3 regions of the Streptomyces cadmiisoli genome follow, and region 1 is predicted to be linked to each of the others. Evidence: riboswitches for the same ligand, from Rfam matches in the RefSeq annotation. Region 1 holds a riboswitch; each other region holds the start of a gene.
The links. Region 1 has a riboswitch for cobalamin ahead of DN051_RS35840 ((2Fe-2S) ferredoxin domain-containing protein). Riboswitches for the same ligand answer to the same signal wherever they lie in the genome.
Positions count from the first base shown of each region.

Region 1 (4,064 bases):
ATCCACACCACCGTCCAGGTCGTGCCGGCCAGTCCGCCGAGCATCCAGCGCAGCGCCGACTGCGTCTTGTGCGGGTCGTTCGAGGTGACGACCAGGAAGCTGGCGAGCGCGGACAGCACCTCGGCCGTCGCGACCCCCGCCAGCACCAGCCGCACCGTCGTCATACGTCCGCCGGACCGGGCCAGGAAGTACACGGCGACCAGGGCGGCCAGCGCCCCGATGAACGCGGCCACCGGCAGGGAGAACATCCCGAACAGGCTGAGGTTGAAGACGACGACCAGGACCGCGCCGACCGAGGCGCCCGACGACACCCCGAGCAGCATCGGGTCGGCGAGGGGGTTGCGCACCAGAGCCTGGAGCGCCATGCCGCAGACCGCGAGTCCGGCACCCACGACGCCGGCCAGCAGCACCCGGGGCAGCCGGACGTCCACGACGATCGTCTCGCGGACCGGTGTCCAGGTCGGATCGGCGAGCGAGGGATGCACACGGTGCAGCAGGATGCCCCAGACCTGTTCGGGCGGGATGCCGATGGATCCGAGCGCGATCCCGAACGTGGCCGCCACGCCCAGCAGTACGGCCAGCAGCGCGAGCACGAGCGGGTAGGGGACCCCGGGGCGGCGGACGGCGGCGGCACCGGCAGCCGCCCCGCCCCTCGTCCCCCCGGTCGCACCGGCTGGCTCCTTCGCCTCCGCCACACGCGTCGCGTCGGGAGCGCCGGTCACTCGAACCGGTCCGGGTGGAGTTGGCGGGCCAGGGACTCGACGCCGGACGGCACCCGGACGCCGAGCACCGTGGACGACAGCGGAAGCACCGCGAACCGCTTGTTCCTGATGGCGGGGATGTCCTTCAGCGCCGGGTTCGCCAGAAGGAACTTCTTCTTGTCCTCGACCGGCTGGTCCCCGTAGTCGTAGATGACGATGACCTCGGGGGCGCGCTCCGCCACCTGCTCGAACGAGACGTCGCCGAAGGCCTTGTCCAGGTCCGCGAAGAGGTTCGCACCGCCGGCCTGCTCGATCATCTCGTCGCCGATGCCCGCGCCGCCCGCCGTGAAGGCGGTCTTGTCGCCGCTGTCGTACACGAAGACCTTCACCGGGGTGGCTCCGGCGAGCTTGTCCGTGACCGTGTCCAGCGTGCCGTGGAGCTCCTTCAACTGCCGCTCCGCCCGGTCCGGCACGCCGAAGATCTTCGCCACGTTCCGGATCTCCCGGTCCATCGTGGACATCGTCACCGGACCGGTCGCGCACCCCTCGATGTTCAGGTAGGTGTTGATCCCCGACTCGGTCAGGGCGGCGCGGCTGCGGCCCTCCTTCTCGTCGAAGGCGCTGGCGAAACCGCCGTAGACGAAGTCCGGTTCGGCGGTCAGCAGCGTCTCGAACGACGGGTACTCCTCCGCCAGGACCTTGATGCCGTCGTAGGCCCCCTGGTACTCGGGAAGGATCTTGTCATCGAGGTAGGAGGTCCCCACCATCGACTTCTCCAGCCCCAGCGCCAGCATGACCTCGGTCGCGTGCTGGTTCATCGACACCGCGCGCCGCGGGGGCCGCTTGAAGGTCGTCTTCACGCCGCAGTTGGACACGGTGAGCGGGAAGCCCTCGACGGCGGGGCCGTTCGGCGCGGCGTCCTCGGGGGCGGGAGCACCGCCGCAACCGGACAACAGGAGGGCCACTGCCATGGCCGACAGCAGGGTTGGCGGGCGCTTGCCCATCATGAGGCGGATCCTCTCACCGCGAAATGGTTCTGGACGGTCCGGAGGGTGGTCCGGAGGCTGTTCGGAATCGGGGGATCCGGCGCAGATCGCTGGTGCGGGCGCGCCGGTGGGAGCGACGGCGGGCCGCGGGTCAGCCTGCGTCGGTGAGCGGCCCGGAGCGGGCCCGCCGGGGTGGGGTGAAGGCGTAGAGCTCCAGGATGTCCGGCAGCGCGGCGACGCCCGGTCCGCCGACCCGTACCCAGGCGGCGATGTCCTCGGTGGCGGCGCTGTCGTTGACGAGGCCGAACCAGGCGGGCCGTCCGCCCGCCGCGCGCCCCTCGGAGGAGGGCTGTACGACGATGACGTTCGCGTGGTCGCACACGTCGAGGCAGTCGGAGACGCGGACCGGCGCCTCCTCGGCGAGCCGCGCGGTCTGCCGCGCGTGGTCCACACCGCTCACCTTGGGGCTGCCGCAGCAACAGTCGCGGCACACCACGAACCGGCACGGCAAGGAGCCGACCGGCGACGGCTTTCCGGGCATACCGACGAGCCCACCTCTCCGGGGAAATCCGCCCCAGTCACTTCGAGGAGGCGACCGCGTGAGTCTCCTGGCTCTCGGGTCAGTGCTCGTCCCGGCCTTCCCACCCACAAGGGGGCAGTGGTCTGTTCGGGATCCGCTCGCCGATCACAGTGGCGGGACCGCGCCGGATTCACACCGGCTTCCTCGTTCCGCCGTCGCCCTGTTCGCGGGACATCATGACAGAAAGATCTCTCTGTCATAAGCCCGGGGCCGGACGGGCCGGGCGGCGCACGGCGCCGCGCGCCGCCCGGGCAACGGCGGGTGAGCGCCCTGACGGCTCGCTCGCGCCGTCGACGAACGAGCCGTCACGGGGTCGGACACGGGCCGCCCGACAGCGGGCGTCCCAGAGAGGCACACAACCGTGTGGAGCGGCGTACCCGAGTCGTCGGGCGTCCCCTCAGCCGGACGAATCCGCCGCCGGACACGCTACGAAGGCGTCGGCGCCGGACAGGGCCCACGGCCTGTTCACCGGGCCGTCTCCGCGACGGTGACGCGGTCCGCGAGAGCCAGTTCACGCTCGCCGAGCGGGGTGAAGAAGCGCGCGACGTCGGCGTCGGTGACCTCGCTCAGAGAAGCCGGCGACCAGCGCGGGCTGCGGTCCTTGTCGATGACCTGGGCGCGGATGCCTTCCACCAGATCGGGGCTGGTCAGCGCGGCGCAGGAGATGCGGTACTCCTGTTCCAGGACCCGCTCCAGGGAACCCAGTCGCCGGGCGCCGCGGAGAGCGGCCAGCGTCACCTTCAGCGCGGTGGGCGATTTGGCGAGCAGCGTCTCGGCGGTCTCCTTGGCCACCGCAGAGCCGTGCGCGAGCAGGCGCCGCACGATCTCCTCGACGGTGTCGGCGGCGTAGCAGGCGTCGAGCCACTCCCTGTGCTCCGCCAACTCCCCCCGCGGCTGCTCCTGTACATGACGGGCGACCGCCGCACGCGCGGGAAGTTCGGCCAGATCGGCGACCAGCGCCCCGAGTGCGGCCGACGGCACACAGTGGTCGGCGAGCCCGCACAGCAGGGCGTCTCCGGCGCCGATCTGCGCGCCCGTGAGTGCGAGGTGGGTGCCCAGTTCGCCGGGTGTCCGCGTGAGCAGGTGGGTGCCGCCGACATCCGGTACGAAGCCGATCCCGGTCTCGGGCATGGCGATCCGGGATCGCTCGGTGACGATCCGGATGCCGCCGTGCGCGGAGACGCCCACACCGCCGCCCATGACGATGCCGTCCATGACGGCCACGTACGGCTTGGGGAACCGGGCGATACGGGCGTTGAGGCGGTACTCGTCGCGCCAGAACGCGGCGGAGGCGGTACCGTCGCCGTCCCTGGCGTCGTCGTGGATGGCGCGGATGTCTCCGCCGGCGCAGAGGCCGCGCTCACCGGCTCCGGTGAGGACGACGGTCTCCACGGCCGGGTCGCGCTCCCAGACGGTGAGTGCCTCGTCGATGCGGCGCACCATGGCGTGGTTCAGGGCGTTGATGGCTCGGGGCCGGTTGAGGGTGATGTGGGCGGCACGTCCGGCGGTGTGCAGCAGGACGTGGTCGGCGTCGCCGCCGGTCATCCGAACGCCTCCGCCGGGCCGCGGGCCACGATGACGCGCATGATCTCGTAGGTCCTTCCAGGGTCTGATGGGTCCGCTCACGGACGATCTTCTCACCACCCTGGTCGCCGAGTTGCGGCCGGAGCCGCCGTGCGGGCCCAGCGTCCCGGCCGGCGACCGGGGCACGTCCGTCAGGCGCGAGCCGAAGGATCGTCGCGCTCGACGATCTTCCCCTGGACGACGCGCCCCGAGCTGTCCCGGGCCTCGGGGGCG
Region 1 is NZ_CP030073.1:8,130,060-8,134,123, reverse strand. It holds gene DN051_RS35850 (FecCD family ABC transporter permease) at 1-593, opposite strand, end outside; gene DN051_RS35845 (ABC transporter substrate-binding protein) at 719-1,708, opposite strand; gene DN051_RS35840 ((2Fe-2S) ferredoxin domain-containing protein) at 1,839-2,228, opposite strand; cobalamin riboswitch at 2,269-2,459, opposite strand; gene DN051_RS35835 (enoyl-CoA hydratase/isomerase family protein) at 2,733-3,812, opposite strand; gene DN051_RS35830 (twin-arginine translocase TatA/TatE family subunit) at 3,983-4,064, opposite strand, start outside.

Region 2 (4,064 bases), 2.0 Mb from region 1:
GGACGACGGCCGCGACGACGCCGACGGGTTCGCGCCGCACACGGATCCGCCCGAGGATTCCGGCGCGGGTCTCCTCGTAGGTGAAGTCGCGGGCGACCGTGATCGCCGCGTCCCAGACCATCATCGCGGCGAGCGACTGCGCGAGAACGCTCCAGGAGTACGGCGAGCCGTTCTCGGCGGAGATCACCCGTGCGATCTCGTCGTGCCGGGCGGCGATGCCGTCCTTGATCCGGGTGACGATCGCGATCCGTTCCGCGAGCGGGAGCCGGGGCCAGGGGCCGTCGTCGAACGCCCGCCGGGCCGCCGCGACCGCCCGGTCGACGTCCGCCGGCGAGGCGTGCGGCACCCGGCCGATGACCTCCTCGGTGTGCGGCGAGACCACCTCGATGACGTCCTTGCCCAGGGGGTCGGTCAACTCCCCGCCGATGAACAGCTGTCCGTGTTCCACGAGCTCGGTCATGGCCGACTGCCTCCCGAGGGCCGTTCCCTGCGACTTTTCCTGACGCCCCATCAGATAGGGGGCTACGAAGATGGATACCAGCTCCCCCCTGCGGAGTCCACGGACCGCACAGCACTCGCCCGACGGAACGGATGACTCGGGCTCCCATCGAAACCTGTTCTAGTTATAGTGGCGGCAGGCCGGCGACAGGGGGTTCCATGACGGACGTGACGGACCACGGCGCGGGCGTGCGGTCGCTGCGGGTCCCCATCCCGGACAACCCGCTCGGCCACACACTGGTGTACGTCCTCGACACCGACCGCGGCCCCGTGCTGGTCGACACCGGCTGGGACGACCCGGCGGCCTGGGACACCCTCGCCGCGGGACTGGCCGCGTGCGGCACCTCGCCGGCCGGGATCCACGGCGTGGTCGTCACCCACCACCACCCCGACCACCACGGCCTGTCGGGCCGGGTGCGCGAGGCGTCCGGTGCGTGGATCGCGATGCACGCGGCCGACGTCTCCGTGGTGCGGCGGACCCGGGAGACCGGACCCGACCGGTGGTACTCCTACATGACCGCCAAGCTGACCGCGGCCGGCGCCCCCGAGGAGCACATCGCGCCGCTGCGCACCGCCCGCCGGCGCACGCTGCCCGGCCTGTCCCCCGCCCTCCCCGACCGCGAGATCGTCCCCGGCGAACTGCTCGACCTGCCCGGCCGCCGGCTGCGCGCGATCTGGACGCCCGGCCACACACCGGGCCATGTGTGCCTGCACCTGGAGGAACAACACCCCGCGCGGCTGCCGGGCCGCGGCCGGCTGTTCTCCGGCGACCACCTGCTGCCCGAGATCACCCCGCACATCGGCCTGTACGAGGACCCGGACGACGCCACGGTCACCGACCCCCTCGGCGACTACCTCGACTCCCTGGAGCGCGTCGCCCGCCTCGCCCCCGCGGAGGTGCTCCCGGCCCACCAGTACGCGTTCGCCGACACCGGGGCCCGGGTACGGGAGTTGCTGGCCCACCACGAGGAGCGGCTGACCGGTCTGCTCGACCTGCTGGCCACCCCGCTCACCCCCTGGCAGCTCGCCGAGCGCATGGAGTGGAACCGCCCCTGGGACCGGATCCCGTACGGTTCGCGGAACATCGCCGTCTCGGAGGCGGAGGCCCATCTGCGGCGCCTGGTCAAGCAGGGCCGCGCGGAGGCGGTGACGGGGACCGAGCCGGTGGAGTACGTGCGCGTCTGACGCGGCGCGGGCCAAAGCCGGGACCGGCGGCGGCTCGGGCATCGGCACCGCGAGAACCCGCGCCCCCGTGCGCGCCCGGCCGCCGGGCCGGTGCCCCTCGGCCGCTTTCCTACGGACGGGTAGAGTGGCCGGGTCGTCATCACACCCGTACGGGGGGAAGCCGGTGCAAATCCGGCGCTGACCCGCAGCCGTGTGCCGGACCGAGAGGGTCCCGGCGAGCCGGAATGCCCCACGCGGAACGTGAACCGGCTCAAGCGCACCGGCAACCGGCCGGTGCGCGGCACCGTCGAGGCATGCGGAGCCGAGCCGCCCGGGGGTGTCCCGTGCTGCCCGGCTGTCGCGCGCCGAAGACGGACCCGACAGCTCAGAGAGGCACCCGCCGATCATGATTGCCCGCCGCAGCGCAGCGGTCCTGGCCGCCACCGCCGTGATCGGTGTCGCCGCGACCCCGTTCGCCCACGCCGCCGACCCGTCCCCGTCGGCCTCGCCGTCCGTGGCGAAGCCCGCCGGGCTGTACGGCGGCACCGACCCGACCTACGACGGTGTCTGGCGTCAGTCGCTCGCCCTGCTCGCCCAGGACACGGTGGGCGTCGAACCGGCCGCCGCGGCGGTGGACTGGCTCACCGGCCAGCAGTGCGCGAGCGGCGCCTTCGCCCCGTTCCGCGCCGACCCCGGCAGGGCCTGTGACGCCAAGACCCCGGTCGACACCAACATGACGGCCGCCGCGGTGCAGGCCCTCGCCGCGCTCGGCGGGCACGAGGCCGTCACCGGCAAGGCCGTCACCTGGCTGAAGTCGGCTCAAGCGGCGGACGGCGGCTGGGGTTACACCGCGGGCGGACCCAGCGACGCCAACTCCACCTCCCTGGTCGTCGGCGCCCTCACCGCCGTCGGCGAGCAGCCGCGCGACGTCGTCAAGGGCGGCAAGTCCCCCTACGACGCGCTGCTCTCCCTGTCCGTCCCCTGCGACGAGGACGGCGGCGGCGCCTTCGCCTACCAGCCGGACAAGAAGGGCGCGCTGGCGGCCGACGCCGACGCGACGGCGGCTGCGGTGATCGGCGCCCTCGGCGAGGGCCTGGCCGCCCCGGCGGCGGAGAAGGCCGCCGACGCCTCGTGCGCCGAGGGCGACCCCACCCCGGAGCAGGCCGCCGCCGGCGGCGCCGCCTATCTCGCGCAGGCCGTGAAGAAGGACGGTCACCTCATGTCCGCCCTCGCCGGCGCCGAGGACCAGCCGGACGTCGGCAACACCGCCGACGCCGTCGTCGCGCTCGCCGCGCAGGGCGGCGCCGAGCGGGCCGCGAAGCCGCTGGCCTGGCTGGAGCGGAACGGCCCCGAATGGGCCGCGCAGGGCGGCCCGTCCGCCTACGCCCAACTCGTCTTCGCCGCCCACGCCACCGGCACCGACCCCCGTGACTTCGGCGGCACCGACCTGGTCCAGCGCCTCAACGCGACCGGCCCGGCGCCGCGCGCGGCCGACCCGTCCCCCGAGGCCGAGTCGTCCGGGTCCGAGACCGAGGCCGACTCGGACGACGGTGCCGGCGTGTGGTGGATCGTCGGTGTCGGCCTCGTCGCCGGTATCGGCATCGGCTTCCTGATCAGCGGCCGCAACAAGGGGCGGCGGCCGTGATACGGCGGGCCGTGCTGCTCCTGACCGCGTGCCTGGTCGTCCTGGCCGGCGGCGCCGGCCAGGCCCAGGCGGTCGGGTACCGCTACTGGTCCTTCTGGGACCGCGACGGCGACCGGTGGACGTACGCCACACAGGGCCCCTCCCTCGCCCGGCCCGCCGACGGCGACGTCCAGGGTTTCCGTTTCTCGGTGAGCGAGGACTCCCAGGATTCCGCGCAGCCCCGCGGCACGGCCGACTTCAAGACCGTGTGCGCCGGGACGCCCGCGCGCGAGGGCCACAAGCGGGTGGCCCTCGTCCTCGACTTCGGCACGGCCGCGGACGCCCCGTCCGGCGAGACCCCGCCGCCCGCGCGCACGGCCTGCGCCCGCGTCGCCCCCGACGCGACGACCGCCGAGGCCCTGGCGGCCGTGGCCCGGCCGCTGCGCTACGACTCCGCCGCCCTGCTGTGCGCCATCGCGGGCTATCCGCGGCGCGGCTGCGGCGAACAGGTGGCGGCGGGCAACGGGGGCAGCGAACCGGCCGCTGCCGCGCAGGGGCGGGCGACCGGCGCGAAGAGCGAGCGGGACGCGGACGGCGGGGGGCCTTCGGTCGGCGTGCTGGCGGGAGCCGCCGCGGTGGCGGTGCTCGGCGCGGCGGCGGTGTGGCAGATGCGCCGGCGCGGGGATGCGTAGCGGCACCCGCGGCGCGGGCGTCGGCGCCCCGCGGGGCCGGGCCGCCGGCGCGCCCGCGCCCCGGCCCCGGCGCGGCGCCTCCGTCC
Region 2 is NZ_CP030073.1:6,130,908-6,134,971, reverse strand. It holds gene DN051_RS26795 (aldehyde dehydrogenase) at 1-460, opposite strand, end outside; gene DN051_RS26790 (Strvi_7410 family MBL fold metallo-hydrolase) at 658-1,683, shown strand; cobalamin riboswitch at 1,790-1,933, shown strand; gene DN051_RS26785 (SCO2321 family membrane protein) at 2,069-3,307, shown strand; gene DN051_RS26780 (SCO2322 family protein) at 3,304-3,978, shown strand; gene DN051_RS26775 (CbiQ family ECF transporter T component) at 3,971-4,064, shown strand, end outside.
Region 2: linked by a shared signal. The riboswitch ahead of DN051_RS26785 (SCO2321 family membrane protein) and the one ahead of DN051_RS35840 ((2Fe-2S) ferredoxin domain-containing protein) in region 1 are both predicted to bind cobalamin.

Region 3 (4,064 bases), 4.8 Mb from region 1:
GGGTGGAGGAGGCGGCGGCACGGACGCAGGCCCGGATCGACTCCGGGCGCCAGCCCGTGATCGGCATGAACAAGTACCGGGTGGACAGCGACGAGCAGATCGAGGTCCTGAAGGTCGACAACTCCTCGGTGCGCGCCCAGCAGATCGACAAGCTGCGGCGGCTGCGCGCGGAGCGCGACGAGACCGCCTGCCGGGACGCGCTGGACGCGCTGACCCGGGCCGCGGGCGGCGACGGCAACCTGCTGGAGCTGGCGGTGCACGCGGCGCGCGCGAAGGCGACGGTGGGCGAGATCTCCGACGCCCTGGAGAAGGTGTACGGCCGGCACGCGAGCCAGATCCGTACGATCTCCGGTGTGTACCGCAACGAAGCCGGCGAGTCCCCCGCGGTGGACCGCACCCGCACCCTGGTCGACTCCTTCGAGGAGGCCGAGGGCCGCCGCCCGCGCATCCTGGTCGCCAAGATGGGCCAGGACGGTCACGACCGCGGCCAGAAGGTGATCGCCACGGCCTTCGCCGACCTCGGCTTCGACGTGGACGTCGGCCCGCTGTTCCAGACGCCCGCCGAGGTCGCCCGGCAGGCGGTGGAGGCGGACGTGCACATCGTCGGCGTCTCCTCGCTGGCCGCCGGTCACCTCACCCTCGTCCCCGCGCTGCGGGAGGAACTGGCGGCGGAGGGCCGCGAGGACATCGTGGTCGTCGTCGGCGGCGTGATTCCGCCGCAGGACGTGCCGACCCTGCTGGAGATGGGCGCGGTGGCCGTGTTCGGGCCGGGGACGGTGATCCCGGACGCGGCACACGACCTGGTGCGGCGGCTGGCGGCCGGCCTCGGACACGAGCTGTGATCGGTCTCGACGCGTATGTGAAGGGTGTGCTGGACGGGAAGCGGGCGACGGTGGCCCGGGCCATCACCCTCGTCGAGTCCACCCGGCCCCAGCACCGGGCGCTGGCCCAGGAGTTGCTGACCGAGCTGCTGCCGCACAGCGGCCGGGCCCGGCGGATCGGTGTCAGCGGTGTGCCGGGGGTGGGCAAGTCGACCTTCATCGACGCGTTCGGCACCCTGCTCACCTCGCTCGGCCACCGGGTCGCCGTCCTCGCCGTCGACCCCTCGTCGAGCCGTACGGGCGGCTCCATCCTGGGCGACAAGACCCGGATGGAGCGGCTGGCCGTGGACCCGGCGGCGTTCATCCGCCCCTCGCCCACCGCCGGCACGCTCGGCGGCGTCGCCAAGGCCACCCGCGAGTCGATCGTGGTGATGGAGGCGGCCGGGTACGACGTCGTGCTGGTGGAGACGGTCGGCGTCGGCCAGTCGGAGACCGCCGTCGCGAACATGGTCGACTCCTTCCTGCTGCTCACCCTGGCCCGCACCGGCGACCAGCTCCAGGGCATCAAGAAGGGCGTCCTGGAACTCGCCGACGTGATCGCCGTGAACAAGGCCGACGGGCCGCACGAGCGCGACGCGCGCGCCGCGGCCCGGGAGTTGTCCGGCGCCCTGCGCCTCATGCACGGCCGGGACGCCGCCTGGACCCCGCCCGTGCTGCACTGCAGCGCTCGTGAGTCGACCGGCCTGGACGCCGTGTGGGAACGGCTGGAGCAGCACCGCACGCTGCTGGAGTCCACGGGCCGGCTCGCCGCCAAGCGGCGCGACCAGCAGGTCGACTGGACCTGGTCGATGGTCCGCGACGAGCTGCTGGGCCGGCTGCACGCGGACCCGGCGGTGCGGGCGCTCGCGCCGGAACTCGAACAGCGGGTCAGGGACGGGGAGTTGACCGCGACCCTGGCGGCCGAACGCATTCTGGGGGCGTTCGGCGGGACCTGAGCGTCCCCCGTGGGACGGCGCGACGGCCGGGACGCGAGCGGGCGGGCACCGTCCGCACGCCGCCCGGGGCGCGCTTGTCCCGTCCCGGGATGAGCACTACTGTCACCACGCCTTGGTGCACGGGAAATCCGGTGTGAAACCGGTGCGGCCCTCGCCACTGTGATCGGGAAGTCCGGCTCCGGCCCTCAGGGGCAGCCACTGGGTCCTCGGACCCGGGAAGGCGGAGACCGGGCGGTGTCACCCGTCAGCCAGGAGACCGGCCAAGGCGCGTCGTACACCATCCACGAGGTGCTGGAGAGGGTCTGCTGAGCCATGCACATAGCCGAGGGTTTTCTTCCTCCGGCGCACGCGGTCGCCTGGAGCGTCGCGTCGGCGCCGTTCGTCGTCCACGGAGTCCGGTCACTCACCCGTGAGGTCAAGGAGCACCCCGAGAGCACACTGCTCCTCGGTGCCTCCGGGGCCTTCACGTTCGTCCTGTCCGCGCTGAAACTGCCGTCCGTGACCGGGAGCTGCTCGCATCCCACCGGCACCGGGCTGGGCGCGATCCTGTTCCGGCCGCCGGTCATGGCGGTGCTGGGCACCATCACCCTGCTGTTCCAGGCGCTGCTGCTCGCGCACGGCGGCCTGACCACGCTCGGCGCCAACGTCTTCTCGATGGCGATCGTCGGGCCGTGGGCCGGGTACGGGATGTACCGGCTGCTGCGGCGGTACGACGTGCCGCTGATGGTCGCGGTGTTCTTCGGAGCGTTCGTCGCCGACCTGTCCACGTACTGCGTCACCAGCGTGCAGCTGGCGCTCGCCTTCCCCGACCCGGGCAGCGGATTCCTGGGCGCACTCGGCAAGTTCGGCACCATCTTCGCCGTCACCCAGATCCCGCTCGCGGTCAGCGAGGGCCTGCTCACGGTGCTCGTGATGCGGCTGCTGGTGCAGTCGAGCAGCGGTGAGCTGACCCGGCTCGGCGTCCTGGTCACCCGGAAGGCCGGCACCGAGGCGGTGGCCCGGTGAACCGGAACACGAAGATCAACGCCCTGCTGCTGCTCGTGGTGGCCGCGCTCGCGGTGCTGCCGCTGGCCCTCGGCCTCGGCGACCACAAGGAGGAGCCGTTCACCGGCGCCGACGCCCAGGCGGAGACGGCGATCACCGAACTCGAACCGGACTACGAACCCTGGTTCACGCCCTTGTACGAACCGCCGTCCGGCGAGATCGAGTCGGCGCTGTTCGCCCTACAGGCGGCCATCGGCGCGGGCGTGCTCGCCTACTACTTCGGTCTGCGCCGGGGACGCCGCCAGGGCGAGCTGCGGACCCGCGCGGACGCCGGGGAGCGGGACGCGCGGACGCCGGCCGAGGGGTCCTGATCGCGCGTGCTGCCGATCGACGCGGCGGCGCACAGCAGTCGCTGGCGCCGCCGCCATCCCGTCGACAAGGCGGTGCTCGGACTGGGACTCACGGCGCTGGCGATCTCGCTGCCGCCCTGGCCGGGCGCCGCCCTGGTACTCGTGACGGCTCTGGTGGTGCTGCTCGGTCCGGCGGGGGTGCCCCCGCGCCGGCTGTGGCGCGCCTACCGGGTGCCGCTGGGCTTCTGCGTGACCGGAGCGGCCACTCTGCTGGTGCAGGTCGGCGGGCCGGGCGGGTTCGTCGGCCCGGCCGAGGGGGGTCCGGTGCGCGCCGGGGAGCTGCTGCTGCGCACCTCGGCCGCCTCGCTGGGCGTGCTGCTGTTCGCGTTCACCACGCCGATGTCCGATCTGCTGCCGCGGCTGGTACGGGCGGGCGTGCCCGCGCCCGTCGTCGACGTGGCACTGGTGACGTACCGCATGAGCTTTCTGCTGCTGGACGCGGTACGGCGGATCCGGGAGGCGCAGGCGGCCCGGCTCGGGCACACCACCCGCGCCGCCACCTGGCGGTCCCTGGCCGGGCTGGGCGCGACCGCGTTCGTGCGCGCCTTCGACCGGGCGGCCCGGCTCCAGGCGGGGCTCGCCGGGCGCGGCTACGACGGCACCCTGCGCGTGCTGGTGCCCGAGGCCCGTGTCTCCGTCCGCTTCGCGGCGGCCAGTGTGTCGCTGCTGGCCGCGCTGGTCGCCCTCACCCTCGTATTGGAAAGGCCCCTGTCATGAGCGATTCCGCGCTCGTCGCCCTGCGGGGCGTGTCCTTCGCCTACGCGGACGGGCCCGTCGTGCTCGACGGTCTGGACTTCGCGGTGTCCGAGGGACGTGCGCTCGCCCTGCTCGGGCGCAACGGCAGCGGCAAGACG
Region 3 is NZ_CP030073.1:3,308,970-3,313,033, forward strand. It holds gene scpA (methylmalonyl-CoA mutase) at 1-842, shown strand, start outside; gene meaB (methylmalonyl Co-A mutase-associated GTPase MeaB) at 839-1,816, shown strand; cobalamin riboswitch at 1,913-2,095, shown strand; gene DN051_RS13870 (energy-coupling factor ABC transporter permease) at 2,129-2,821, shown strand; gene DN051_RS13875 (energy-coupling factor ABC transporter substrate-binding protein) at 2,818-3,171, shown strand; gene cbiQ (cobalt ECF transporter T component CbiQ) at 3,178-3,927, shown strand; gene DN051_RS13885 (energy-coupling factor ABC transporter ATP-binding protein) at 3,924-4,064, shown strand, end outside.
Region 3: linked by a shared signal. The riboswitch ahead of DN051_RS13870 (energy-coupling factor ABC transporter permease) and the one ahead of DN051_RS35840 ((2Fe-2S) ferredoxin domain-containing protein) in region 1 are both predicted to bind cobalamin.